2 regions of the Hydrogenovibrio kuenenii DSM 12350 genome follow, and region 2 is predicted to be linked to the other one. Evidence: predicted binding sites of a transcription regulator. Region 2 holds the regulator's gene; the other holds the start of a gene.
The links. Region 2 encodes PhoB, which activates phosphate uptake and scavenging genes when phosphate is short. Its sites were predicted from a motif close to GNNTGTCATAAAACTGTCANAT; they were not measured.
Positions count from the first base shown of each region.

Region 1: the regulator PhoB is predicted to act here: its motif matches at 6,622-6,643, upstream of pstS (phosphate ABC transporter substrate-binding protein PstS).

Region 1 covers NZ_JAGP01000001.1:1,760,813-1,776,070, reverse strand. Annotated here, with positions in the region: gene N745_RS0108420 (rod shape-determining protein) at 70-1,116, opposite strand; gene gatC (Asp-tRNA(Asn)/Glu-tRNA(Gln) amidotransferase subunit GatC) at 1,409-1,696, shown strand; gene gatA (Asp-tRNA(Asn)/Glu-tRNA(Gln) amidotransferase subunit GatA) at 1,701-3,155, shown strand; gene gatB (Asp-tRNA(Asn)/Glu-tRNA(Gln) amidotransferase subunit GatB) at 3,165-4,595, shown strand; gene htpX (protease HtpX) at 4,818-5,714, shown strand; gene N745_RS0108395 (SufE family protein) at 5,785-6,216, opposite strand; gene pstS (phosphate ABC transporter substrate-binding protein PstS) at 6,739-7,731, shown strand; gene pstC (phosphate ABC transporter permease subunit PstC) at 7,950-8,972, shown strand; gene pstA (phosphate ABC transporter permease PstA) at 8,975-9,784, shown strand; gene pstB (phosphate ABC transporter ATP-binding protein PstB) at 9,797-10,588, shown strand; gene serB (phosphoserine phosphatase SerB) at 10,653-11,486, opposite strand; gene N745_RS0108365 (RDD family protein) at 11,514-11,915, opposite strand; gene N745_RS0108360 (energy-coupling factor ABC transporter permease) at 12,039-12,707, shown strand; gene N745_RS0108355 (hypothetical protein) at 12,752-13,087, opposite strand; gene guaB (IMP dehydrogenase) at 13,513-14,973, shown strand; gene guaA (glutamine-hydrolyzing GMP synthase) at 15,053-15,258, shown strand, end outside.
Region 2 covers NZ_JAGP01000001.1:644,930-660,187, reverse strand. Annotated here, with positions in the region: gene N745_RS0103040 (2Fe-2S iron-sulfur cluster-binding protein) at 1-164, shown strand, start outside; gene N745_RS12785 (hypothetical protein) at 214-345, opposite strand; gene N745_RS0103030 (inorganic phosphate transporter) at 550-2,121, shown strand; gene phoR (phosphate regulon sensor histidine kinase PhoR) at 2,160-3,461, opposite strand; gene phoB (phosphate regulon transcriptional regulator PhoB) at 3,481-4,173, opposite strand; gene phoU (phosphate signaling complex protein PhoU) at 4,180-4,917, opposite strand; gene glnA (type I glutamate--ammonia ligase) at 5,489-6,895, shown strand; gene N745_RS0103005 (putative transporter) at 7,082-8,089, shown strand; gene N745_RS0103000 (zinc-finger domain-containing protein) at 8,165-8,356, opposite strand; gene N745_RS0102995 (branched-chain amino acid transaminase) at 8,384-9,310, opposite strand; gene N745_RS0102985 (acetylornithine transaminase) at 9,597-10,781, shown strand; gene argF (ornithine carbamoyltransferase) at 10,817-11,719, shown strand; gene recR (recombination mediator RecR) at 11,781-12,368, opposite strand; gene N745_RS0102970 (YbaB/EbfC family nucleoid-associated protein) at 12,392-12,721, opposite strand; gene dnaX (DNA polymerase III subunit gamma/tau) at 12,748-14,997, opposite strand; RNA gene ffs (signal recognition particle sRNA small type) at 15,131-15,227, opposite strand.

The DNA of each region.
Region 1 (15,258 bases), 1.1 Mb from region 2:
TGTTGAGTTAAATCGTAGTGATTTAAAGTGAACAAAATCATAGAGTCAGACCTTTTTAATCATTGACGATTAGTCAAAAGAAAATACGTCAATACCTTTTTCATCCATTAGCTCAAGAGCACGACCACCACCACGAGCAACACACGTTAATGGGTCGTCAGCAATGATAACCGGTACACCAGTTTCTTCTGATAATAGAGTGTTTAGATTACGCAGTAACGCGCCACCACCTGTTAGTACAATCCCATGCTCGGCAATGTCTGCACCAAGTTCTGGCGGTGTATGTTCTAAAGCAGTACGAACTGCACTCACAATCGCTGCAAGTGGTTCTTGAAGCGCTTCAAGTACTTCATTACTGTTTAGAGTGAAGCGACGAGGAACAGCTTCTGCAATATTGCTGCCGTGAACTTCTAAAGTGTCAGGGTCGATTTCATGATAAGCCGTCCCGATTTCTTTTTTGATTTTTTCCGCAGTTGCTTCACCGATAATCATGCCGTAGTTGCGGCGAACATATTTGATGATGGCGTCGTCAAAACGGTCACCACCCACTTTAACCGAATCAGACCAAACGATACCGTTTAGTGATAAGGTTGCAACCTCAGTTGTACCACCACCAATATCAACAACCATAGAACCTGTTGCTTCACTTACTGGCATACCAGCACCGATAGCAGCAGCCATTGGCTCTTCAATTAAGTAAACTTCACGCGCACCGGCACCTGCCGCTGATTCACGAATAGCTCGTCGTTCTACTTGTGTAGAACCGCAAGGTACACAAACTAGGACTCGTGGGCTTGGTTGAAAGAAACGTGCTTCATGAACTTTTCGAATAAAGGCTTGTAGCATTTTTTCGGTTACTTCAAAGTCAGCAATAACGCCGTCTTTTAGTGGACGAACCGTTTCGATGTTTTGGTTTTCCTTTCCTAGCATTTGCTTGGCGCCTTCTCCGACCGCAACGATAGAACGTGAATTTCCATTTTGGCGGTTAGTTCGGATAGCAACAACCGAAGGTTCATTTAGAACCATTCCTTTGCCTCGAACATAGATGAGAGTGTTTGCCGTGCCTAAATCAATAGATAAGTCGTTAGAAAAAAGTCCGATGATTTTGCGTAACATGTATTGCAATTCCTTAAGCTAGAAACGGAGGGAGTTAGTGCATTAAGTACTTTTATATCTGCCCTAATTAACTGGTAATCCTGCCCAGTTCTCCTGTAAACAAGATTGAGCCATTTTATAACAAACTCGGTCGAAAAAGTCACCATTTTATCCATGATTTTTTTTGTATAAAAAAGAGAAGCTCTCTTTTTAGAAAAGTCGAAATGTGGTACTTTAATAGGAATTTTTGTCATTGAATTTTTTAGGCTTGGGTTCTTAGGGATCAACGCTTAATTTTTTAAGGAGTTTGGAAGTGTCCATAGGGAATGAAGACGTTAATAAAATCTCTCGTCTAGCGGCTATTTCCGTGTCTGAGGATGAAGTCAGTCAAGTTGCTGATAAATTAAGTAGTATTCTCGATCTTTTTGCGCAAATGCAGGCGGTTGATACAGATGGTGTTGAACCAATGTCTCATCCCTTGGATCAAGTGCAACGTTTGCGTGAAGATGTGGTGACGGAAACCAATCAGCGCGAAAAGTTCCAGAAAATTGCCCCGTCAGCTGAAGGGGGAATGTATTTAGTGCCACAGGTGATAGAGTAAAATCATGCATAGACTTTCCATTAGACAAATGAGCGAAAAGCTCCATTCTAGAGAAATTACCAGTGTTGCTTTAACGCAGCACTACTTAGACCGTATTGAGAAATACGATAGCGAACTGAATGCTTATATTTCTGTAACGCCTGAACTAGCCATTGAGATGGCTAAAAAAGCGGATGAGATGTTAGATAAGGGTGAAGGCTCTTTTTTGACGGGGGTTCCTGTAGCGCACAAAGATATATTTTGTGTTGATGGTGTGAAGACTTCTTGTGGTTCTAAGATGTTGCATAATTTTGTTGCGCCTTATGATGCTACGGTTGTAGAAAAACTTAAAGCTGTTGGTATGCCGATCTTAGGCAAAACCAATATGGATGAGTTTGCAATGGGGTCATCCTCTGAGAGTAGTTATTATGGGCCGACTAAGAATCCTTGGAATCTGAATGCGGTTCCTGGTGGTTCATCTGGTGGCTCCGCATCGGTTATCGCCGCAGGCCTGGCGCCTTTGGCGACTGGAACCGATACAGGTGGTTCGATTCGTCAACCGGCTTCTTTTTGCGGTATTACTGGGATAAAACCAACCTATGGTGCAGTTTCCCGTTATGGCATGATTGCTTATGCTTCTAGCTTTGATCAAGGTGGTCCTATGACTCGCAGTGCAGAAGATGCAGCATGGTTGTTGGATGCAATGGCAGGCTTTGATAAAAAAGATTCAACTAGCCTTGAGCAAGAAAAGCTGAATTATTTGGCGCATTTAGACGACTCTTTACAGGGTTTGAAAGTTGGTGTGCCAAAAGAATATTTTGGAGAGGGGCTTTCAGGTTCTGTTTCCTCTGCTGTAAAAGAAGCGGTTGAGGTTTTACGTCAGCAGGGCGCAGAAATAGTAGAAGTAAGTTTGCCAAATAAAGATTTAGCGGTGCCTGCTTATTATGTTTTGGCGCCAGCGGAAGCTTCTTCCAATCTGTCTCGTTTTGATGGTGTGCGTTATGGTTACCGTTGTGAAAACCCGCAAGACTTGAGTGACTTATATATGCGTTCCCGTTCTGAAGGATTTGGTACTGAAGTGAAGCGACGTATTATGGTCGGAGCTTACGCTTTGTCGGAAGGGTATTACGACGCTTATTACTTAAAGGCACAAAAATTACGTCGTATGGTTCGTGATGACTTTGTTAAAGCTTTTGAGAAATGTGATGTCATCGTTGGGCCTGTGGCACCGACAACTGCTTTCAATATTGGTGAAAAATCAGATGATCCGATCAGTATGTATTTAGAAGATTTATATACGATTCCGGTTAACTTGGCTGGTTTGCCTGCTATGTCTGTCCCAGCAGGGTTCGCAGAAGGTATGCCTGTAGGGTTGCACTTAATCGGTACCTATCATAGCGAAGCAAAATTGCTTAATGTTGCACATCAATTTCAACAAGTGACTTCCTGGCATGAACAAATGCCGGAAGTCTATCAATAGGAGTAGTACATGACTTGGGAAGTGGTTATCGGTCTTGAGATTCATGCGCAGCTCAATACGAAGACAAAAATATTTTCCGGTTCGTCGGTAGAGTATGGTGCTGAACCGAATACTCAGGCAAACCTATTGGATTTGGGAATGCCGGGACAATTGCCCGTTTTGAATAAAGCTGTTTTGCCGAAAGCGATCAGTCTTGGTTTGGCTGTGGGAGCGGAAATTGGTCGTAAATCTATTTTTGACCGAAAGAATTATTTTTATCCTGATTTACCAAAAGGGTATCAAACATCACAATTCAGTTACCCAATTGTTGATAAGGGCGGGTATCTGGAAATTGAAGTTGATGGCGAAACCAAAAAAATTGGTATTACCCGTGCTCACTTGGAAGAAGATGCTGGTAAGTCTGTGCATGATGCTTTCCCAGGGCAGACTGGGATTGACTTGAACCGTGCAGGAACACCTCTGTTGGAGATCGTTTCTGAGCCGGACATGCGCTCTGCTCAAGAGGCAGTTGCCTATGCAAAAAAAATGCATGAGTTGGTTCAGTATCTGGGAATTTGTGATGGCAATATGCAGGAGGGGTCGTTCCGTGTTGACTCGAACGTTTCCATTCATAAACCAGGCACACCATTTGGTACGCGTGCAGAGTTGAAGAACATTAACTCGTTTAAGTTTATTGAGCAAGCGATTGAGTTTGAGATTGCTCGTCAGATAGAGATTGTTGAATCGGGCGGTAAGGTTGTTCAAGAAACACGTTTGTATGATTCTGAGAAAAATGAAACTCGTTCAATGCGTGCCAAGGAAGAGGCGAATGATTACCGTTATTTCCCTTGTCCTGATTTATTGCCTGTTGTGGTAACAGATGAAGATATTGAAGCAATTCGTGCGGAAATGCCAGAAATGCCTGATGCAAAACGCAAGCGTTATGTGTCCGATTTAAGTTTGTCTGATTACGATGCAAGCTTTTTAACAGGTTCTCGTGCTATGGCAGAATATTTTGAAGCTGTGGTTGCAAAAACTAAAGATGCAAAACTGACTGCAAACTGGGTAATGGGTGAATTATCTAAATCACTTAATCAACAGTCGATTGGGATTGAGTCCTCTCCTGTTTCTGCTGAAGCCTTTGCTGGTTTGTTGGCAAGAATTCAAGATAACACGATTTCTGGCAAGATTGCTAAGCAAGTATTTGACGGCATGTGGAACCAAGAAGGTTCTGCAGATGAAGTCATTGAAGCCAAAGGCTTAAAACAAATTACGGATTCTTCCGCAATTGAAGCTTTGGTGGATGAAGTTTTAGCAGCAAACACTGCTCAAGTTGAAGCTTATCGCAATGGTCAAGAGAAGATGTTTGGTTTCTTCGTTGGTCAGGTAATGAAAGCTTCAAAAGGGCAGGCAAATCCTGCACAGGTTAATGACGTTTTAAAACTAAAATTGTCGAGTTAATCTGGAATCTCAGTTTACCCCAGCCTGGCAGATTTTGTTTGGGTTGGGCAATTTGGCGCCTTTGGATAAAGCTTAGGCGCTAATTCTTAAAAAAGTCTGACTCTTCACATATTTCTACTTGAAAGCTTATAAAAAAAGCTTATATTAGCCATTAACTATGCTTTAAATAATAAGTTCATCAATTAAATTAAGATGAACATTCATTGTCTAACGGAGGTTTCAATGAAACGTATTGGCTTGTTTTTATTAATGAACATTGCTGTGATTGCTGTCGCAATGATTACACTCAATTTGTTGGGTGTAAAAGGCTATATGAGTAGCCAGGGATTGGATTTAAAGAATCTATTTATTTTTGCTTTGGTGTTTGGTTTTGCCGGTTCATTTATTTCTTTGGCAATGTCAAAGTGGCTAGCAAAAATGTCAGTTGGTGCACAAGTAATTGAACAACCACGTAATGCTGATGAGCAATGGTTGGTTGAAACGATTCGCGGCTTTGCACAAAAAGCAAACATCGGTATGCCAGAAGTTGCGATTTATGATTCGCCAGAACCTAACGCATTCGCGACAGGAATGACAAAAAACTCTTCAATGGTTGCTGTCTCGACAGGTTTGTTGCGCAATATGCGTAAGAACGAAGTAGAAGCTGTATTAGGTCATGAAGTTGCTCACGTTGCAAATGGTGATATGGTGACCATGGCATTGTTGCAAGGTGTATTGAATACCTTTGTTATCTTCTTTGCAAAAGTAGTGGCTTACATTGTTGATCGTGTCATTCTTAAAAACGAAGAAGAGGGCATGAGCTGGACATTTATTGCCGTTGATTTCGTTGCGCAAATTCTATTCGGTATTTTGGCAAGTATTGTTGCAATGTGGTTCTCGCGTGTTCGAGAGTTTCATGCGGACAATGGCGGAGCTTATTTGGCTGGTAAAGAGAATATGATTGCTGCATTGCGTAGATTGCAAACGATGCATCCAGGTGAGTTGCCAGATCAGATGGCTGCATTTGGTATCTCAGCAGGCGGATCTAAGTTTGGTAAGCTATTCATGTCTCATCCACCATTGGAAGAGCGAATTGCGGCACTTGAAAGTACAACTCAAGAGCAGTTAAAGATTGCTTAATAATGTGAGTGATTGCTAAAAAAACCCGGCGTAAGCCGGTTTTTTTATATTTAAATGAAACGTTGAAGTTCTAGATTCTAGCCTGTGCTTCAGACTGTATACGTTTGATCATGTGATACAAGCCAGTAGAACGGTTAGCCGATAGGTGTTGGATTAGACCGATTTCCGCTAGAAAATTTAGCGGTGCTTCTGAGATTTCTTTAGGTGTTCTGCCTTGATAAACCTTGAGTAAGAGTGCAATTAACCCAGCAACGATCGCAGCATCGGATGTAGCTTGCATAAACAAGTATCCATCATGCTCCTCAATATAAATCCAGACTTGCGACTGGCAACCGTGAATGCGGTTTTCCTCAGTTTTAAATTCGTCAGGCAAACCTTGCAGTGTTTTTCCCATATCAATTAGATATTTGTAGCGGTCTTTCCAGTTGTCAAAATGAGTGAAGCGCTTGACCAAATCCGCTTGTACGTCAGCGATGGTTTTTTCTGCTGGTTGATAGTTCATATGGCTTAATAAGGTTGAATTTCAAAATTGGTATTCTATCAAAACGGATATTTTAATGTTGTGCTCATATTGTTTACCAATGATTCTTGCTTGAAAAATAAATAAGTTTGATTTAAAAAATGATCAAAGATGTTTTATTGTTGTTAACTGAAATGAAGTGATAAAAACAAATAAAAAATAGATAGAGTTCTAGGAAGTAAATAAGGTATATAAAGTTGCGCGACGTTCGCTGTTCTGTTTAAGATCGCAGTGATAGTTATGCTTCTTGATTGGTGCTTCAGTGCTAGTACTATGGTATGTGCATGTTTGGTATTTAGTGTTAAGGAGTTTCTTGTAAGTTAGGCAAAACTTGCGGGGGAGCTTTTATTGTCAAAGAAGAGGGTGGTATTCATTTTTAGGCAAAGAAAATGTCATAAAAGTGTAGTAATTTTTCAAAGGGGCGTTTGCTAATATTCCCTCCGTTAAGTTTGTTAGCGTGTCAGGTTAGCAAGCATTTAAAACCAACTCTTTTAGGAGACGATCGTGAGAAAACTATTAGCGACTGCGGCATTAGCTGCAAGTATGACAACATCAGCTTTTGCATCTACTATTGAAGGTACAGGAGCTTCTTTCCCATATCCAGTTTACAAAGCATGGATTTCTTCTTATTACAATGCTACTGGTAACAAGGTGAACTATTCACCAACAGGTTCTGGTACAGGTATTAAAGAAATTTCTGCTCGCCATGTTGATTTTGGTGGTTCTGATAAGCCTTTGAAGCCTTCTGTTCTTCATAAGAGCGGTCTTTATATGTTCCCAACAGTTGTAGGGGCAATCACTTTCTCATATAACGTTCCAGGTGTTAATAACCTAAAGCTTTCTGAAAAGTCTATTTCAGGAATCGTAATGGGGAAAATCACATATTGGGATGACGCTTCATTGAAGCATGATAATGCTGGCGTTAACTTGCCACACAAGAAAATCCTTTTTGTTCACCGTTCTGATAAGTCAGGTACAACGTTCAACTTCACTTATTACCTATCAAAAATGAACAAAACTTGGAACAAAAAGTTTGGTGCTAAAAAAGCAATCAACTGGCCTATGGAAAACCGCGTTGCTGGTAAAGGTAACTTCGGTGTTTCAACTGCAATCAAGACTAATGCTTACTCTATCGGTTATGTAGATTATGCTGATGCGAAGAAAAACGGTTTAGAAATGGCTACAGTTCAAGGTCAAGGTGGTAAATTCTATGCACCTACTAAAGCAAACTTTATTGCTGCTGCAGGTCACGCTAGCTTAGATCCTAAGAAAGATTTTTACTCAATCATTGCTTATCCAAAAAGTGCATACCCAATGGTTGCAGCAACTTTCATCTTGTTGCCTAATGACTCTAAGAAAAACAAAGAAGTTGCTGACTTCTTCGATTATTCTTACAAGCATGGTGATAAAGCAGCAGCTGACCTAGGTTATGTTCCTTTACCTGAAAGCGTAAAAGAAAAAATCCGTGGTTACTGGTCTGCTAAAGGCGTTAAATAATCACTGTTAATTTTAAGTGTGGTGTCTGAAAAGATACTGCACTTAGAATTTTTATAAAAGAGGCTCTATAGCTCCTTTTATAAGGGTTCTAAATGAATACCTGGGAAACCTTTCCGCGCATCAAGGATGTTTTGCCGCTCTTGGAAGTTGACATAGCCAGTTTATCCTCTAGAATTTAAACACTTTTAATAAGCCATGAATGATTAATTAGGGCAGGTATGGAAAAATTATTTGCGAAACTCTCCCAGATGAGTGCAAGTCTGGTCTTTGTCGTGTTGGTTGGAACCTTAGTGACACTGTATATTTCTGCAAAGCCTGCTATTGAAGAGTTTGGCGCTAAGTTTTTAATAGATTCTCGCTGGGGGGTGGATGTACCAGTTGATGTTCCTACTTCACCAGATAAGCAAGCAACACCTAAAGCTACCTCTTCTTCTGCGTCTGATGCCCATTTAGATGATGGTGTGAATGTTGGCGACGATGACGGCGTGAATGTTGGCGACGACGACATTAATGTTGGTGATGATGATGCTTCTTCTGAAATTAGTGATGCGCCTCATAAAGTAGTTTATGGTGGTGCTGTTGCGATAGTTGGTACAGTTTTCTCAACCATTATTGCCTTACTTTTTTCTATCCCTTTGGCAATGGGGATCGCAATATTCTTATCTGAAATTGCACCGCCAAGTATTTCAAGACCTGTGGGTGTTGCGATAGAGTTGTTGGCTGCTATTCCAAGTATCATTTACGGGATGTGGGGTCTGTTCTATTTCGGTCCATTTATAGCTTCAATTTTTGGTGGTCACTCAGTATCTTTGCTCGTGGCAGGTTTGGTTTTAGGGGTTATGGTTATTCCTTTTATGGCAGCACTGAGTCGTGATGCGATTAATACAACTCCTGATGTTTTGAAAGAAGCTGCTTATGCGGTAGGCGCAACTAAATTTGAAGTGATTAAAGATGTCGTTTTTCCTTATGCAAAAGCAGGAATTATAGGTTCTATTATTATTTCATTGGGGCGCGCATTAGGGGAAACGATGGCTGTCGCATTTGTTATCGGTGGTGTGTTCGAGTATGCCAAGTCGATTACAGACCCAACAAACTCTATTCCTGTGGTATTGGCGAATAACTTCTCAGAGTCTAGCGGTCTGAGTTTGGCGTCATTGTTCTACTTGTCATTAGTTCTATTTGTAGTGAGTTTTGTGGTGATTTTTACAGCGAAACACTACTTCTTGAGAAGAGGTAAATAGCCATGAGATTATTAATAAATAAAATTATACTCGGGCTTTCTACTTTGGCGGCTGTCGTTGGTTTGGTTTTTCTGGGTTGGATTTTGATTACCTTGATTATCAAAGGTTCTCAAGCCTTGTCACCTTATATTTTTACTCATGATTTGATTAATAATGGTATTCGTAACTTGTTGTTTGGGCAGTTTGTTTTAGCTGGCCTGGCAACGGTAATAGGTATTCCTATCGGAATTATGGCGGGTATTTACCTGCAAGAATACAGCAACGGTAGTAAATATGCAGACTTTATCCGTGACTTATCAGATGTAATGATGTCAGCACCTTCAATTGTTATTGGTACTTTTGTTTATGCGGTTGTGGTTATGCCAACAGGACATACTACCGGGTGGGCAGGTGTATTTGCTTTGTTTGTTATGATGCTTCCAATTGTAGTGCGTGCAACTGATGACATGCTTAGTTTGGTTCCAACGGAGCTTAGAGAAGCCGGTATGGCTATTGGTGCATCCAAGTATCATGTGATTGTAAATATTATTCTTAGAGCGGCTAAAGTTGGTATCGTGACAGGCTTAATTCTAGCTTTCGCGCGCGTTGTTGGAGAGACAGCCCCACTCTTGTATACAAGTGGTTCAAGTGTGTATTGGTCTACCGATTTGTCCGATACTTTCCCTTCCATCACTGTATCAATTTATAATTTAGCAACCATGCCAGATGACAAAATGGTAGATTTGGCTTGGGCTGCAGCTTTAGTTTTAACATTCTTTGTATTGATTCTAAATTTACTTGGTCGATACATTATTCGTGAAAAGCATCATTAAAAGGTTTTTAGCGTGAAAGATATTGCCAATATTATGGAAATACAGGATTTCAGTTTTACCTACCCAAAGGCTGAAAACCCTTCTTTAAAAAACATTAATTTACCAATTAAAGAAAATCATATCACGGCCTTAATTGGTCCAAGTGGTTGTGGTAAGTCTACTTTGCTAAGAGCCATGAATAGAATTCATGATTTGTATCCAGGGTGTGTCTATGATGGCGCTATTCAATTGAAAAATAGAGATGGGTCTATTGGCAATACTTTAGATATTAAAAAAGAAAATGACTTTATCGCCTTGCGTCAACGTGTTGGAATGATTTTCCAAAAGCCGACGCCATTTCCAATGAGTATTTATGAAAATATTGCCTATGGACTGCGTATTGCTGGCGTTAAAAACAAAAATGATCTTGAAGAGATTATTGTTAAGTCGTTGCAGGATGCTGCGCTTTGGAATGAGGTGAAGGATAGATTGCATCAAGATGCACGCGGTTTATCTGGCGGACAACAACAACGTTTATGTATTACCCGTGTTGTTGCGCTAAAACCTGATTTAATGTTGTTTGACGAACCAACATCAGCATTAGATCCTATTTCAACATTGGCAATCGAAGAAATGATTTTAGGGCTAAAAGAGAAATACAGTATCGCGATTGTTACACATAACATGCAGCAGGCGTCTCGTATTTCAGATTACACGGCATTTATGTATCTTGGCGATTTAGTAGAGTTTAACGATACCGATATTATGTTTACGAACCCTAAAGAACAGCAAACCAATAATTACATTACAGGTAAGTTCGGTTAAACAACTGGAAAAAAATGTGCTATTGAGCCCGCAATTGCGGGCTTTTTTTGTTGTAGGTGTTGTGCTAGATTTCAGCGTTGATAAAATCTAAAACCTTATCTAACCCACTAAAATTCAAGCTGGTAGCTGCTTTTTCCTGAACGGCAGGTTTCGCATGATAAGCAATGCTTAGGCCTGCTTCATTCATCATGAGTAAGTCATTGGCACCATCACCTATTGCGATGGCTTGATTTAGTTCAATTCCAAGCACGTCACAAAGTTCTTGTAGGAAGTATGCTTTGGCTTCCGCACCTATAATGTCACCTACGATTTTGCCTGTTAGTACGCCATTGTTTATTTCAAGCTGGTTTGAGCGGGAAAACTCTATACTTAGTTGCTGCTTTAGTCTGTCTGTAAAATAAGTGAATCCGCCAGATACTAAGGCGAAAGGTATAGACTTGCTTTTTAGTCCAGCCAGCCATTCTTCAGCGCCTGGATTTAGAAACAAGCGTTCATCGTAGACCTTTTGTAGTGCAGATTCTGAAAGACCTTCTAATAAAGCAACGCGTTGATTAAGAGAGCTTTCAAAGTTTAATTCACCTCGCATAGCGGCTTCGGTAATGGCAGAAACTTGAGGTTTAAGGTTCATCATGTCGGCAATTTCATCTACACACTCTATGCCAATTAGGGTTGAATCCATGTCACTAATAACTAATTTAGTATTGGCTGGAGCAAATGATTTTGGCAGTGGGTTTATGTCTATTTTGAAATCTTCAGAAAGCTTCTTAACTAAAGTCATGTCTGGGCACGAAATATTTGCTTGGTAATGATTTGCGACAGGGTGAAGCGTAGTATTAAGTGCAGTTTCAATTTGTTGTAGTTGAGGTTTAGTTAATTGATTGGAGTGAATGATTAACATGGATAAAGCCTGTTTGTAATTATTTTATCAAGTATCTTGAATGGAAGAGATTTGTGTTTTGGCAAGCCTGTCTTGCAAGGTTTGGTAGTTTGTAGGCAGAAAAAGTCCGATCCAGCCGATAGGCCATAGAAAAATGCCTGTTAGAAAACGTAAGTTGGCCTCATTTCTTGTCAAAAGTCGATTGTCGAGGGTTGATAATCTGAGTTTCCAGGTTCTTAACCCTGGGGTTTGTCCAGCTTGTGTCCAGAAATAGGTAAGATAAATATAGGTGATAGCAAGTAAATAAACTTGAAATCCAAGTATTGCAGTAGAAGAGTTCTGGAGCTTTTCGCCTTGCCAAACTACAAATGGAATTGCAGCTACAAACCAAACAGCACAAAGCAGTAGAAGGTCGTAGAAAAATGCAAATAATATTTTGATTGATAACATGTGTGCAGGTTTATTTTTGCTTTTTGAGAAGGCAAATAATAATCTATTTTGCGCTAAATCTCAGTAAGATATGCGAAATACATAAATTAAATTTAGATTGAATTAAGCTTTGAGGGGGTCTAATTGAATTTACCTGATGATCATTTTTCTTTGTTTTGGATTGGTCTTGGCTGGTTGCTTTTGGTTCTTGCGCTAGTTTGGAGTATAAAAACAGCGCCGTGGCATAAGATCAAAGGTGACTCTGAGGCTTTTAACGTCTTTATTGGTACCAGTGTCCTTTTGTCTTTTATCTGGGCAGGAGCGGCTTCTATTGGTGGCGGTTTAAGTTTTCATATTTTATTAATGGCTTCTGTAACCTTAATGTTTGGGCCACAATTTGCACTTTTTTCAGCGATATTGGCTTTGGTAGGTGTTACTGCGATGGGGCAATCAGGTGTGTTGATGTTCGGAATGAATGCTGTGTTGATGGCTGTTATTCCTATTTTCATTGTTTGGCTGATGACTTTGTTTGCTTATCGCTACCTTGAGCGACACTTTTTTGTGTTTGTGCTTTTTAATGGTTTTTTTGCGGCAGCGGTGAGTACATTTGTATCATTGTTAATTGCTGCGGGTGTTATGTGGTTGGGTGGTTTGCATGAAACAGAAAAGTTAACTCAGTCTTTCTTGCCGTATATTCCGTTAATGGTTATTCCGGAGGCGTTTGCTAATGGCATGGTGGTTTTGGCATTGGTGGTTTTGAAACCGCAGTGGGTGAGTTGTTTTGATGATGATGAGTTTTTGAAGGGCAAATAAAAAAGCCGGCAAAAGCCGGCTTTTTTAATTAGATCCTAAAAAAATTATTTAGTAGGAATCCATGCAGGTTGTAAGTCAGCGTATTTTTCCATCTGATTTACTTCCGCATTTGCAGTTTTCAATGCTTCTTGAGCAAATTTCATTGCAGTTGCGTCATCACCTTTTTTCTTCGCGGCAGCGGCTTGGTCTAGGTAAGTGTCAACATAAGGTTTTTTCATTTTCTTTTGTTGCCAAACATCACCAAGCTTTTTAGCTTTAGCATGCTGTGCAGTAGCTTGCGCCACAACATCGTCATATGACATTGATTTTGACGGCATGCTCGAACATGCGCCTAGAGTTAAAGTTGTGATGATTGCTGCACCAACAAATAGTTTTTTCATTCCGAATCCTCCAAGATAAATAGCTTATTTATTTTTAAAAAGTTTTAAGCCGCTCTTATTCTAATCATAAATTTTCATGATTAAAAGGAAAAAACACGAAAATTGCCCATAAAACATTTTTTAAGAAATAAATGAATCTAATAACTTATTCAGTTTACCCATGGGGTGTCAACCCATTATAATGTACACTATTTTTTATTTAGTAGTGTTTTTGCACCGTTTTTACAGCATTTTTTGATAAATCAGAGTGTAAGTGTTTCTTTAAACGCTCATGAAATGACTATCAAATTTACGGCTTAAGTTTATAAATAGGTTCGATGACAAGTTGTGCTTCTGTTTGTTTTGAGTGCTTTTAATTTTTATTGAAGGTTGGTAGAAACATTGCAAAGCAGCACATCAATTTTAAGAGTAAGGTGAAAATAGGTATGCGTATTCTGCAAGAAGCTTTAACATTTGACGATGTTCTATTGGTTCCAGCTCATTCAACGGTATTGCCTTCGGATGTAAGTCTCAGAACAAAGTTAACGAAAAATATCGAACTGAACATTCCATTTGTTTCGGCTGCAATGGATACTGTTACAGAAGCTAGATTGGCTATTTCTATGGCTCAAGAAGGTGGTATTGGTATTGTTCATAAAAACATGACAGTTGAAGAGCAAGCGCATGTTGTCACTAAAGTGAAAAAATATGAGCACGGCGTTATTTTAGAGCCGATAACTGTTCAAGTGACGGACACGGTTGAGCAGGTGATGCAAAAAACCAAAGAGAATCGTGTTTCCAGCGCCCCTGTTATGGATGGAAATGATTTGGTCGGAATCGTAACCAGTCGTGATTTACGTTATGTAACTGATTTGCAAAAACCTGTTTCAGAAATTATGACGACTAAAGACCGTTTGGTGACAGTTAAAGCAAAAGAAGAAAGAGAAGTGGTGTTAGGATTGCTCCATAAACACCGCTTGGAACGCGTTTTGGTTGTTGATGATAATTTCAAGCTAAAAGGTATGATTACCGTTAAAGATATGGCGAAATCTACAGAGCACCCAAATGCTAGCAAAGATTCCAATGGGCGTTTGCGTGTCGGTGCTGCAGTTGGAACCGGTGCTGATACAGCGGATAGAGTGGCGGCACTTGTGAAGGCGGGTGTGGACGCTATCATTGTAGATACTGCTCACGGACACTCTCAAGGTGTGCTGGATCGTGTTAAGTGGGTTAAGGAAAACTACCCTCAAGTTGATGTTATCGGTGGAAATATTGCAACGGCAGAAGCGGCTTTAGATTTGGTCAAAGCTGGTGCAGATGGCGTTAAAGTTGGTATTGGTCCAGGTTCTATTTGTACGACACGTATCGTTGCTGGTGTTGGTGTGCCGCAATTAAGCGCAATCTCAAATGTAGCTAAAGCTTTAAACGGAACTGGTGTACCTTTGATTGCTGATGGCGGTATTCGTTTTTCTGGGGATGTTGCTAAAGCATTGGTAGCCGGTGCATCAGCTGTGATGTTAGGTAGTATGTTCGCCGGTACAGAAGAATCTCCTGGGGAAGTTGAATATTATCAGGGACGAGCGTACAAGTCATATCGTGGTATGGGATCTTTAGGGGCGATGTCTCAGAAACAAGGTTCATCGGATCGTTACTTCCAGTCGTCAAATGCAGCAGATAAATTAGTTCCTGAAGGGATTGAAGGTCGTGTTGCTTATAAAGGACCTTTAGCGCCTATTATCCATCAATTGGTGGGTGGTATCCGTTCTAGTATGGGTTATACCGGCTGTAAAGATATTGTTGAGTTCAATACTAAGCCTCAATTTGTACGTGTCACTGGCGCGGGGATGGCAGAAAGCCATGTTCATGATGTGACAATTACTAAAGAAGCGCCAAACTATCGCGTTTAAAATATAGCGGCATCTGTTATCGAATGCCGCTCTCTCAACCCCACTTTTTGTTGTACCTTTTTAATGGAATTCATCATTTATGACTGAACAGAATATTCACGCAGATCGCATCCTTATCTTGGACTTCGGTTCGCAATATACGCAATTAATTGCTCGTCGAATTCGCGAAATTGGCGTCTATTGTGAAGTTGAACCTTGGGATATTGATGAGGAAGCAGTTACCAATTTTAATGCCAAAGGTATTATCTTGTCTGGTGGCCCAGAAACGGTCATAGGTGATGACGC
Region 2 (15,258 bases):
ATATGCCCTATAGCTGCCGTGGTGGCAACTGTGGTGCCTGTGAAGTACGTTTACTATCAGGCAGCATCGAAAACATTCAAGAAGCAGTTTATGAGACAGAGGGACAAGATATTCTGACTTGTAGTGTTATCCCTACTTCAGATATTGAAATAGAGTTAATTTAAAACATTCTTCCTTTTTGGCTTTATTCATTCGACAAATAAAGCCAGGAATTCATTCTTGAGAAATAAACTCTAAAATCTGACCAGATGACTCTCCAGCTCTATCAATTGCCGTCTCTGAAATTGCCTGAGTAGACGCCACAGAACTCAACACACCAATCACCAACACAACAAACCTTTTCACTTCTCAACCTTTTGGCAAAATTAAAAGCTAATATTCTGACTTGTTGCATCTGTACTTATGTGACATATCAATGAAAATTTTTCAGCTAATTCTCCTGAAAATTTTGCTAAAACAGCTCATTAGTTATTTTTTGTCACATTTTTGTCATAAAACCCACTTAATTGATTACAATCTGCACACGAATATCAAAATTGCAAAAGTCTCATGGAATTTCGAAATATAAATGAAATTGAAGATGCTACTCAAAAGAGTCGCAAAGAGATGTTCCGCTTAGGGGCATCACTGCTTTTTATTATCTCCATTATGATCTTTTCTGCGAACCTTCACCTTGGAACGGGTTCTTTCAGCATTGAGCTCATTGTCGGTGCGATGATTGGTGGCTACATGGCCATGAATATCGGTGCTAATGATGTCGCCAATAATGTTGGACCTGCGGTTGGTTCAAAAGCCGTTACATTGACCGGCGCAATTATTATTGCTGCTATCTGTGAATCTGCCGGGGCATTGATTGCTGGCGGCGATGTTGTAAACACCATTAAAAATGGCATCATAGACCCAGCACTTATTGAAAATAGCCATACCTTTGTTTGGTTAATGATGGCAGCTCTTTTATCTGGTGCTATTTGGCTAAATATTGCTACTGCTGTTGGCGCACCAGTTTCAACAACGCACTCCATTGTTGGCGGTGTACTCGGCGCAGGTATCGCTGCCGCCGGCTGGGACATTGCAAACTGGGATAAAATGGGCTCTATTGTTGCAAGCTGGGTCATCTCACCTGTAATAGGCGGAGCCATTGCTGCTGCCTTTCTGCTTTGGATCAAGCGCAGTATTACTTACAAAGAAGACATGATCGCGGCCGCCCGCAAAATGGTTCCCATTATGGTTTCCATCATGGCATGGGCATTCTCAACCTATCTCATTCTAAAAGGCTTCAAAAAGATTTGGAAAACCGATTTCTCTATCGCAACGCTTATCGGTCTTATTGTCGCTATTGTGGTTTACATCATCGTCAAACAAGTCATGAAGGGTCAATCAATACATATGAAAAATGAAAAGGCGAGTGTAAACACCCTTTTCACGATTCCTCTTATCTTTGCTGCAGCACTCCTTAGCTTTGCTCATGGTGCCAATGATGTCGCAAATGCCGTAGGGCCTTTAGCTGCAATCAATGATGCCATCGTTCATGACGGCGTTGCATCGACAGCAAGCATTCCTCTTTGGATTATGCTTATTGGCGCCCTAGGGATTAGTTTAGGCTTAGCTTTATTTGGTCCTAAACTGATAAAAACAGTGGGCGAAGAAATTACTGATTTAGATCAAATGCGGGCCTTTTCGATCGCCATGGCTGCAGCTATTACAGTTATCGTGGCATCACAACTAGGTTTACCTGTCAGCTCAACACACATTGCAGTTGGTGGGATTTTCGGTGTTGGATTTCTGCGGGAATATTTAAAGCGCAATCATGCAAAAACCCTGCAAAACATTCGGGAGCACTATCAAAGTCTCGGACAAACCGATGTTGACCAATACATTAAGCAATTTTCTAGTGCTAGCCTTATTCAAAAAAAGCAAATGTTGGCAGAATTAAAGCAACATAAAGCTTCTATTGAGCTGACCAAAAAAGAACGTAAATCTTTAAATAAGGTTTATCAAAAAGAGTTAGTTAAGCGTTCTGCCTTTCTGAAAATTGTTGCTGCATGGCTTATTACCGTACCCGCTTCTGCATTAATTGCAGCACTGATTTACTTCACGATTAGAGGCATTATGCTACCGTAAGGTTCAGTTCAAGCAAACAAGCTTCAATATACTGGACTTTAAGCTTCTTCTGTCTTCGCATCTGATTTTGCAGTCAGTGGAAAACGGCAAATAAAAGTGGAACCAACCCTTACCTGACTTTTAATAACCAGCTCAGCTTGGTGCCTTTCTAAGATATGTTTAACAATGGCTAAACCAAGACCTGTTCCACCAGTGTCACGTGATCTTGCCGTATCAACCCGATAAAATCTTTCCGTAACTCTTGGTATGTGCTCTTGCGCAATGCCTATCCCAGTATCCTCAACTTCAAAAAACACGCCCTTTGAATTTTGATACCACCTAACGGTAATCGACCCATTTTCTGGTGTATAGCGAACCGCATTAGCAATCAAGTTTGTAAATACACTGGTTAATGGCGTTAAGTAACCTACTATTTTTAAACCAGGCTCTATCTCAAATTTAAACTGATGTTTATCTGAGCTAATCAGCCCTGCATTTAATTGAAGGCCATTAAGAATAGATGGTACATCAATAACTTTTTTATCTTCAGTCAACGTTTCAGACTCCATCGCTGACAAGGTTAGCAAGTCATTGATGATGGATTGCATTCTTTGCGACTGAGTATGCATTTGTTCTAAAGGTTTTTGCCACGTGGACTCATCCGACTGCATTTCCAGCATCATTTCCAAATAGCCATTAAATACCGTCAAAGGCGTTCTTAACTCATGAGAGGCATTGGCGATAAAATCTTTACGAATTTGTGCCAAGTTGTAAAGCTCATGAATATCTTTAATCACAATAAGTTTGTGATGCTGGTAATATTCAAAAACGGATACACTCAAAACTCTTTTTACACCTTTAAATGAGGGCAAAATTAGAGGTTTAGTGTAATTTTCTTGCTTTAAATAAGAAATAAACTCTGGGACACGAACAAGCGGTTCAAGAGAAAGGGAAACGTCAGAATGCCTTAAGTGCAGCATACGCTTAGCTGCCGCATTGAACCACTCTATTTTACCACCGGGATCAATAGAGATAATGGCATCCGGTATAGACATGGATGCTGCTTGCAGTTGCTGGTATTTATGTGCTTGTAATTCAGCTAGTTTTTCAAGCGAGCGTTGCTTACGAGAAACCAAATAGCCTATTTCAGACCAAAAACCTGAAGCGGGAGGGTATGATGCTTTAGAGCTCCCTTTTAGCCATAGTTCAAACTTCCTCAAACTGTAAAAATGGCGCCCCAAGAAGAAAACAAGATAACCCGCTAAAGCCACCTCATAATCTTCAATTAACCAGCCTATAAAAAGTGCACCCCAAAGCGTTGTAATCGTCCAGGTAAGTTCTCTTGAAACACCTTCAGTCAATGCAATAACCTACTTGCATTTAGTCAGTAGAAAAGCGGTAACCCGCTCCTCTAACTGTTTGAATAACATCAGCAACACCTACTGGTTCCAAGATTTTTCTGAGTCGTCGAATATGAACATCCACAGTTCTTTCTTCAACAATAATACTCTCACCCCAGACGTGATCTAATAATTGGGAACGCGTATACACGCGATTAGAATGAGTCATAAAGAAATGCATTAATTTGAATTCGGTTGGACCAAGCTTCACTTCTTGACCATCAACAGTAAAACGATAGCTACTCAAATCTAATTGCAAAAGCCCCGCTTTGATAATTTCAGAAGAATGCTTATCCGGCATGTGACGTCTAAGCAACGCTTGACATCTTGCTACCAATGCACGTGGTGAAAAAGGCTTCACAACATAGTCGTCTGCACCAGCCTCAAACCCCTTAACCTGATCATTTTCTTCGCCTTTTGCAGTCAGCATTAAAATAGGCGTATGTCCTACTTGATCATGCTGGCGAATTCGTTGCGCTAAAGAAACACCTGAGGTACCCGGCAACATCCAATCTAGAATGACACAGTCAGGCTGGTGCTCCAAAAGCAAATTCCAGCCCTGTTCTGCATTCGGTGCTTCAATGACTTTAAAATCTGCTGCCGAAAGCGTGAAATTCAACATATCACGAATGGCCGCTTCATCCTCTACAACCAATACAGTGTGGTTCGCCATCCTATCTTAATCCTCAAGAGAGTTAATAAATGCCACTAAAGTTTCGCGATCCATTTCTCTCACGTCTTTACCCTTAATCAAATAAATAATGCTTTCACCAATATTGCGGGCATGATCAGAAATGCGCTCTAAGGCACGCAAAGTTATTAATACTTCCGCTAAACACGCTGCTTTCTCAGGTGTATTTTTGAAACCTTCAATCACTTCTCGATAACCTTCTTTATAAATCCTATCCACATTCTCTTCTTCTTGGATAAGCTTTAGAGACGCTTCTGTTGTTACACGAGCAAATCCATCTAATGCATCATGCAACATATTAATTGATCGGTTGGCCATATCTATCAACGAAAGATAACCAGGTAAGGTTGCACAGCTATCAATTTGATCTTCTTTCGCAAAGGTCATTACCATTTTGGCAACCTTCACAATTTCGTCACCAATACGTTCTAAATCAATGGCGATGCGAATTGTCGCGATAATCAATCTCAAGTCGGATGCCGTAGGGTGCTGTCTGGACAAGACCTTAGCGCATAATTTATCAATCGTCATTTCAGCGTTATTCACAGCACGGTCAAGCAAAATTACTTCTTGTGCTCGATTAACGTTGTTCTCGGTCAAAGCCATCATCGCACCTTCGAACTGACTTTCAACCAAACCACCCATCTCCAAAATATGGTTAAATAAAGCCTCGAGATTTCGATTTAATTCGGTCGAGATGTGTGACGTAAAATCCTGCTTATCCATTTACCTTTCCTCTTTAAAAATTTTAGGAGCTGCTTTTTTGTTTTTATAACCTTAGAAACCAAACTGTCGACAAGTCTCTTCAATCAAGGATCTTAATTTTGCGTGGAGCTCCTAATTGGAACAATAATAACTTAGACAGCGTTTTTTTCAATAAAACTTTATTGAAGCCAACTCAATTATGTTCAAATCTCAACCAATACTTTCCAACTAGGGGTATTGCACATAGGACAATTAAAGAAACAAAAAACAGAACAAAAATTCACGCAAACTACTATTGGCCTGAAATATAACCCATACAAATTACAAACAGATTAAATTTTCTTATAATACTTGACACTTTTGTTACGCCCCAAAATAATCAAAACTCTGCACCAAACTAGGGCGTGATTGGTATTTTTCATTATCACTACAAACTAGACACAAATAGTTTTTTTGATAAAATTCATACACTTATTTTATTCAAAAAAATAATTGGAATTTTGGCACAGTTCAAGCTATCATCATGCCTGTTTAAACAGGTAATCAGAGCACCTATTTTGAGTGCCAATCAACACAAACATAAGGACACAGCATGTCACAAGAAATCTTTGATCTAATGAAAGACAACGACGTTAAGTGGGTTGATCTTCGATTCACTGACACTCATGGTAAAGAACAACACGTTACTATCCCAGCATCGAAAGTTGATGAAGACTTTTTCGCAGACGGCGAAACCTTTGATGGTTCTTCTATTCAGGGCTGGAAAGGTATTAACGATTCAGACATGCTGCTAATGCCACAAACTGATGGTTTCTTTATGGACCCATTCACTAACGATCCAACACTAATCATTCGTTGTATGATCGTTGAGCCAGCTACAATGGAATCTTATGAAAAAGATCCTCGCGGAATCTCTAAAAAAGCTGAAGCTTACCTAAAATCAACTGGTATTGCAGATGCAGCATTCTTCGGTCCAGAGCCAGAATTCTTTATCTTCGACGATGTTCGTTGGGGTTCTGACATGTCAGGTAGCTTCGTAAAAATTGATGGTAATGAAGCCGCTTGGAACACTGAAAAAGTATATTCTGACGGTAACCTTGGTCACCGTCCAAAAGTTAAAGGTGGTTACTTCCCAGTTCCTCCTGTTGATCAACTTCATGAAGTTCGTGCAGATATCTGTGCTATGGCAGAAGCTATGGGCCTAAAACTTGAAGCACATCACCATGAAGTGGCAGCAGGTGGACAGTGTGAGCTAGCAGTTGCTGGTAATACTTTGACAGCGAAAGCAGATGAAGTTCAAATCTTGAAATACGCTGTACACAACACTTGTAACGCACTTGGTAAAACAGCTACTTTCATGCCTAAACCAATCGTTGGTGATAACGGTTCTGGTATGCACATCAACATGTCTTTATCTAAAGGTGGTAAAAACATTTTTGCGGGTGACATCTACTCAGGTCTTTCTCAAGAAGCTATCTGGTACATCGGTGGTCTAATGAAGCATGCTCGCGCATTGAACGCTTTCACTAACCCTGGTACAAACTCTTATAAGCGTTTGGTTCCTGGTTTTGAAGCACCAATCCTGCTAGCTTACTCTGGTAAAAACCGTTCAGCTTCTATTCGTATTCCATACGCACCTTCTGAGCGTTCACGTCGTGTTGAGCTTCGTTTCCCAGATCCAACTGCTAACCCATACCTAGCATTCACAGCTTCGTTGATGGCAGGTCTTGACGGTATCCTAAACAAGATCGATCCAGGCGAGCCAGCAGAGAAAGATCTATATGACCTTCCTCCTGAAGAAGAAGCAACTTATAACACAGTTTGTGCGTCTCTAGACGAAGCATTGTCTGAATTAGACAAAGATCGTGAGTTCTTGAAAGCTGGTGGGGTATTCACTGATGAAGCTATCGACTCTTACATTGAGTTAAAAATGGAAGAAGTTACACGTTTCCGTGCAACAACTCACCCAATCGAATTCGACATGTATTATTCTTCATAATCGGAATCGATTACAAAAAACCCGCCTTGTGCGGGTTTTTTTATACCTAAAATTTATCTCTAATATTTTTCCCGCACAATAATTCTTAAAAAACACTGAATGCACAATGAAAATAACGCATTAACGCTTCTGTCGGTCATAAATATCAACTAAACTGTCTGCAAAGAAAAATCATAAGGGTAAATGATGTTAAAAAGTTTTTTTGGTCGTAAGGAGTGGGCTCTTTGGGCCTGGGGAGGATTATTTCTACTGATTGGCGTAACCTGGCTTCAAGTCTACTTAACCGTATTGCTAAATAGCTGGTATGGCAAGTTTTACGACATCCTGCAAAAAGCGAAAGATATTCAAGCGTTTTGGCACAGCATGATTGAATTTACCTATATCGCTATCCCCTATATTTTCATTGCGATGTTTGCCTTTTATTTTGCTCAACACTATTCTTTCCGTTGGCGACAAGCGATAACCTTCCACTATCTTCCTCACTGGGAAAAAACACCACACACCATTGAAGGTGCTTCACAACGTATTCAACAAGACACCTATGACTTTGCTAAAAGCTTAGAAAGTTTGGGGTTAGGTATGTTCCGAGCAACGCTCACTCTAATTGCCTTTATCCCAATTCTTTGGACACTGTCGAGCAAAGTCACTTTACCTTTCCTTGAAGACATTGAAGGTTCTCTGGTATGGATTGCACTAATTACTTCTATCGGTGGTATTTTCATCTCATATTTTGTCGGCATAAAACTACCGGGGCTAGAATACAACAACCAACGTGTAGAAGCAGCCTACCGGAAGCAATTAGTCTACTCTGAAGATGATAAATCCTTTGCGCACATCCCTTCTTTAACTGAGCTCTTCACAGGGTTAAGAACCAACTACTTCAGAATGTTTAATCACTACTCCTACTTTACGCTCTGGAGCACTCTATACGGGCAAATAATGATTATCCTACCTTACCTATTAATGGCGCCTTCTCTGTTTACTGGTGCTATATCATTGGGAGTTGTAACACAAACAGGAAATGCCTTCGGCAAAGTTAACGATAGCTTCTCTTACTTAATTGACCGCTGGACAGACATCACCAAATTCATCTCCGTCGTCAAACGTTTGAACGAGTTTGAAAAACACCTAGTACATGGCATAGAACCCAACCAACCAAATTTGGTCACCACACCAAAAGACTATTCTGCTTAATCTTCAAACAAAAAAAAGCCCCGAAATCGGGGCTTTTTTAATACTGACAAAATCTGCCAGGCTGGGGTCTATCGCTTAATGAGCGCTATGATTAGGATCCCAACCTTCCAATACATATTCAGTGCCACAATAAGGACACTTAGATTTACCAGTTTCTTCAATCGGTAACATGACTTTAGGGTGAGAATTCCACTGCTCCTGGCCGTTCATTGGGCAAGTTAAAGGAACATCATCATAAGTTATTTTTACAACGCTTTGATCTGACATAATCTCTCTCTTAAAAACTTTATCTCATTAGGCAACTGTCGTTAACCAGTCCAAGTGTTTAGATGAACGCCCATGCACTACATCAAAATATTTTGCCTGTAATAATTCCGTAATCGGCCCTCTAGAACCCGTACCAATTTCGCGATTATCCAATTCACGAATCGGCGTCACTTCTGCGGCCGTTCCTGTAAAAAACGCTTCATCTGCGATATAAACCTCATCGCGCGTAATATTACGCTCTACAACTTCAAATCCTTCTTCTTTAGCAAATTGAATAATGGTTTTACGCGTAATTCCATCAAGAGCAGAAGTCAGGAAAGGTGTATAAATAACACCTTCCTTAACCATAAAGAAGTTTTCACCGGAACCTTCGGAAACAAAGCCATCTTTATCCAACAACAACGCTTCATCGCAACCGTGACTGGTTGCTTCCTGTAGTGCCAACATTGAATTCATGTACTGACCGTTTGACTTGGCTTTAGTCATCGTAATATTTGGATGATGACGCGTAAATGAAGAGGTTGCAATCTTAATGCCGCGTTGCAAATTCTCTTCACCCATATAAGCACCCCATTCCCAGGCTGCAACAACAATATGCGTTTTCAAGTTATCTGCTCTTAGCCCCATCCCCTCTGATCCGTAAAATACCATCGGGCGGATATAAGCCGATTTTAGATTATTTTCACGTACTGCCGCACGTTGCGCTTCATTAATTTCTTCTTTTGAAAACGGCATTGCCATATTCATGATTTTTGCTGAATTGAACAATCGATCCGTATGTGCTTCCAAACGGAAAATCGAAGTCCCTTGCTCCGCATCATAAGCGCGCACACCTTCAAACACCCCCATTCCATAATGTAGAGTGTGGGTTAACACATGAGTCTTAGCTTCACGCCAGTCCACCATCTCACCATCTAACCAAATCAGGCCATCGCGGTCGCTCATTGTTTGCATTGCAAATATCCTTCGTTAATCATGAATTAATAATTATCTGAAACGGATTATTCTATCCCAATCATTGGATTTTATAAAACGAAAAGATGACAAAATAACCCTGTTTAGCTTGAAATTCATTTTTTTATCGCTAAAATCATTACTTTGATTCCTCATCAAAATCAAAAAACTAACTTTCATGAAGAAAGCAATCCCAAGCCCGTCTTGCGATTGCTTTTTTGTTTTTAGGCACAACGGCATCAAGCAGGATAGCTTAATACCAAAAGAGATAAAAGAACGAACAATTATGACAACAACCGTTGACCCCATTATGAATACCTATGCACGCTTACCAATCACTTTTATTTCTGGTGACGGTGCCGTGCTTCGTGATGAAAACCACCAGGAATACTTGGATGCGGTAAGCGGCATTGCCGTATGTAGCCTAGGCCACACACACCCTGCTGTTACAGAAGCGATTTGTCATCAAGCTGGCCAACTCATTCACACCTCAAACCTGTATCAAGTAGAAAAACAAAATCTATTAGCGGAAAAACTCATTGAGCTATCTCAAATGGATCGCGTTTTCTTCTCCAACTCCGGTGCAGAAGCGAATGAAGCCACATTGAAAATCGCACGTAAATATGGCCATCAAAAAAACATTGATCGCGCTAAAATCATCGTCATGGAAAATAGTTTCCACGGGCGTACATTAGCAACGCTGTCCGCAACGGGTAATGAAAAAGTACATGAAGGCTTCTACCCTTTAGTAGAAGGTTTTGTACGCGTACCGTTCGATGACGTTCAAGCGGTTAAAGAACTAAGTAATGACCCAGACATTGTCGCCATATTGGTTGAACCAATTCAGGGCGAAGGTGGCGTTCACGTTCCAAAACCTGGATACCTAAAACAGCTTAAAGAAATTTGTGAACAAAACGACTGGCTATTGATGCTTGATGAAATACAAACAGGCATTGGCAGAACAGGAAAATGGTTTGCACACCAGCATGACGACATAGTGCCGGATGTTATGACACTTGCCAAAGCACTTGGAAACGGTGTCCCCATTGGCGCTTGCTTAGCGAAAGGGAAAGCTGCAGAAGTACTTGTTCCGGGTAACCACGGCACTACCTTTGGCGGCAACCCTCTGGCTTGTGCCGCTGGTCTTGCGACGCTTAATGTTATGGAAACACATAGCCTTATCGATCAAGTTCATACCAAAGGACAGATGATTGTCGAGCGTTTCCAAGAAGCACTAAAAAACCAATCAAACGTAGTCAATGTTCGTGGAAAAGGCTTTATGATAGGTATCCAACTTGATTCGCCATGTGGTGAACTGGTCAAACAAGCCTTAGAACAAAAGCTACTTATTAATGTCACCCGTGGTGACACCATTCGCTTGCTGCCGCCATTTGTTATTCAAAACCAACAAATTGATGAGCTTATTGAAAAAGTGGTCGCACTTATTAAAAACCACTCAAGCGCAGAGTAACAAGCAACCAAAATTAAAAACTACCCTATAAGATTATGAGACATTTTTTAACGCTAAAAGATTTCACCCCTGATGAACTGCATAAACTTTTGATTCGAGCAACCGAACTCAAAGCTATGCAAAAAGCAGGTGAAATTTACGAACCTTTAAAAAACCAAACTTTGGCGATGATTTTCGAAAAATCTTCAACTCGTACTCGTCTCTCGTTTGAAATTGGTATGACACAATTAGGCGGTCACGCTTTATTTATGTCGCCGGATGCAACTCAACTAGGCCGCGGTGAACCAATTGAAGACAGCGCAAAAGTCATTTCAAGCATGGCTGATGGCATCATGATCCGCACTTTCGGTCACGATATTGTCGAAACCTTTGCCCAGTACTCCTCCGTTCCAGTTATCAATGCATTGACAGATGATTTTCATCCTTGCCAACTTTTGGCAGACATGCAAACCTATTATGAACACCGAGGTTCCATTCAAGGTAAAACCGTACTTTGGGTTGGTGATGGCAACAATATGTGTCATTCCTATATTAATGCAGCTGCACAATACGGTTTCAAGTTACGCATAGCTGCGCCAGAAGGCTACGATCCAAATAGCGATCTCGTTAAAGCTCATGCTGACATAGTAGAAGTATTCAGAGACCCTATGGAAGCTGCCGAAAACGTTGATGTCGTCGTTACTGACGTTTGGGCAAGCATGGGGCAAGAAGAAGAACAGAAAAAGCGTGAAAAAGCTTTTAAAAGCTTCCAGGTCAATCAAGACCTAATGCAACGTGCAGATAATGATGCATTATTTATGCACTGCTTACCTGCACACCGCGGTGAAGAAGTTTGTACATCTGTAATAGATGCTCCTGACTCCGTCGTCTGGGATGAAGCAGAAAACCGCCTACATGCTCAAAAGGCACTATTGGAATTCTTAATGGCAAAAAAATAAGCCTTATTCCAATGACAAAAAAGCCCTCATTATGAGGGCTTTTTTATTTCTACAACTTAAATTATTTCCGACCAGCAAAGGCTTGCCCTAGTGTACCGCTGTCAATATATTCCAGCTCACCACCTAGAGGAATACCTTGCGCCAAACGCGTTACCTTCACTTCTAAACGATTTGCCATCTGCTGAATATAATGCGCTGTCGCTTCCCCTTCAACTGTCGGGTTAGTCGCCAAAATTAATTCATCAATATTTTCATTCTTAAGGCGATCTTCAAGCTGAGACAATCCTATCTCTTCGGGACCGATACCATCAATTGGAGATAAGTGCCCCATCAAGACGAAATACAACCCTCTATAAATGCCTGACTGTTCAATTGCCAACACATCTGAAGGCGATTCCACAACACAAAGCTCATTAGCATGACGCGAAGGAGAGCGACACAAATGGCACACAGTGTCTTCTGACAAATCACGACAGCGCTCGCAATGCCCTATCTTCTCCAAAGACTCCTGCAACACTTCAGCCAAGTGTTCTGCGCCCGTTCTATTACGCTCCAACAAATAGTAGGCCATGCGCTGTGCAGACTTAGGCCCAACACCTGGCAAAATCTTCAGCGCATTTACCAGTTCTGTCAGCAAAGGACTTTGCATAAAATCTACCAGGCTGGGTTAGACTAAAATGGCATTTTCATGCCTGGCGGCATGTCAAGACCAGAAGTTAATCCACCCATTTTTTCTTGAGTTGTCTCTTCCACTTTACGTGCAGCACTGTTCACCGCAGCCGCAAACAAATCTTCAAGCATTTCCTTGTCATCCATCAAACCATCATCTAGCTCAACTTTTACCAATTCATGCTTTCCTGTCATTACAACTTTGACCATGCCGCCACCAGCTTCACCAACGACTTCCATTTTGGTTATTTCTTCCTGCGCAGCTTGCATATTCTTTTGCATTTCTTGCGCCTGCTTCATGATGTTACCTAGACCACCTTTCCCACCAAACATGGTTTCTCCTTATTCTCTTTAAAACATTATTGCGTTTTGCCAAGTGACTGAATCGACGAATCAATCACTCGCATATTTAGAATATCTACAAAACCCTGAATACTCGGGTCTTGATAAATAGATTGCACTGCATCTTGTTGCTGCAACTGTTTTTGATGCTGCCAATATTTTGCAGGCGTATAGTGCTCCCCCTGAGTTTCAACATAAACAAGCTCACATCCAAGTCTTTGCTGCACCACCTCTGTTAACTTGCTCAATGCCAAATCGGATTTAGCCGAAGCTTGTTCAGGATCAATACTTAATACAAGCTTTTGTTGATCATAAGAAACCAACATAGATTGATTCACTAGCTCAGCAGCCCAACCATCTATATTTAAACTTTGTATCAACCTAACCCAATTTTCAATAGATTCGGCATTTTCAGGCAACTCGATAACAGGCTCTTCTGGCTGTGGCTGCAAAGTGCTCTGCTCTTCACGATCTTCCACAACATTAGAAATCGATTGTTCTGCGACTGTATTGTGGCTCATAGCCTCAGCAGCTGAAGCCATCTGTCCATCATTAAATGCACCAGCATGACTATCAGACACATCACCCTGTTCTTCAACAGCCATAGATGAGATATCATTTTCATAAGCCTCAACTGGAATTGATTCCAAAAACGAATCTGATTGCGTTAATTCTGCTTGCTCAGACGATGCCGTCTCCAGCGGAGTATTTTCAATTACAGGCTCTTCTGCTACTTGTTGTTCTGAAGACTGACTATCTTCAAATATTGGTACATTCGATTCTAAAGCGGTCGAAGAAGAAACTTCTTTCTGAACATCACTTTTAACCGAATTTTTAGCCTGGAGCTTTCCCAATGATTGACTAATCTTCTCCTTTAAGCTCATTAGATGTTGAGCATCTTTATCTTTCTGCAACGAAGGCTCAGGAGATATTTCTTGAGACGCCACAACTGGAGAAGGTGTCGTTTGAATTGTTTGTTCTACACTGTCCGAAGCAGGCACTTGCGATTGAATATTAGCCGCATTTTCACTTGCTATTGGTTGTTGAGGGGCTTGAGCATTGCTTTCAGGCATAGAGGTTGGCTGCATTTTTGGTGCCGCCTGTACGGATTGCGGTGCAACAACACTGTTTGCACCATTCTGTATACCTGATGACGCTACATTCGAACCTGAACCACCACCTTGTGCAGGTTCAAACGCCAGCATTCTCAGCAAAGCCATTTCAAACCCTATCCGCACATCAGGGGCTAAACGCATATCCTGTTGAGCCAAAAGTGCAATTTGATATAACACCTGCACCTTTTCAGGGAATAAAGTTTGTGCAACCTGTTGCAAGAAAGATTCGTCGACAACCGCTAAGTCGTTCAACGCACCCAACACTTGAAGCAAAGAAAGCTGGTGAAACGCCTCTATCAACTGATGATTCAGCGCTTCATAATCCACACCCATTTGTGACAACTCTTGCATCACCGCTTTGATCTCTTGCGGCGCTTGGTTCAACAAAGCTGTCAAAATTTTCACGACAAATTGCTGATCCACTAAACCAAGCATTGCTTGGACTGGCTCAAACATTACTTGACCACCACCATAGGCAATGGCTTGATCTAAAATACTTAAAGAATCACGCGCAGACCCATCGGCACTTTTTGCAATCATACTCAAAGCCGCATCTTCAAAAGACACCTGCTCTTGTTGAAGAATATAAGCCAAATGATTCTGAATTTGGGTTGGCGTCAAACGCATTAGATTGAATTGCAAACAACGCGATAAAACGGTAATCGGTAATTTATGCGGATCAGTTGTCGCCAGCAGGAACTTCACATGCTCTGGCGGCTCCTCCAAAGTTTTCAGCAGGGCATTGAAGCTGCTTTTGGAAAGCATATGAACTTCATCTATCAGATAGACTTTGAAGCGCCCTTGAACGGGTGCGTATTGAACATTTTCTAGTAGCTCGCGAGTATCTTCAACCTTAGTTCTTGACGCAGCATCCACTTCGATCAAGTCAACAAAACGCCCTTCATCAATAGAACGACAAGTTGCACATTGCCCACAAGGCTTTGAGGTAATACCTTGCTCGCAATTTAAGGCCTTGGCGAAAATACGTGCTATCGTCGTCTTACCGACCCCTCGAGTACCTGTAAACAGATAAGCATGGTGCAAACGCTGTTGATCCAACGCATTGGACAAAGCCTGCATAACATGCTGCTGCCCTACCAACTCGGAAAAATTTTTCGGACGCCACTTTCGGGCAAGTACGGTATAACTCACGAATCAAATACTTCACATTTAAAATTTAGATTATTTTAACCTGTCTCGAATCACAATAGAAAAAAGTTCAACAGACATTGAAGCAAGAAAAATATTCTTAAAAAGAAAAGGAAAACTAAAAAAAGGGTGGCGACCCTATCCGCCGATCCTCGGCGCATGAATCAGAAGGTACCGTTGCTTCCTTCCGGACCTGGCGGGGTTCCCAACCTATCATCGCGAGGGGACGAACAGAGTCACCATATTGTGAGGCGCTTATTATAC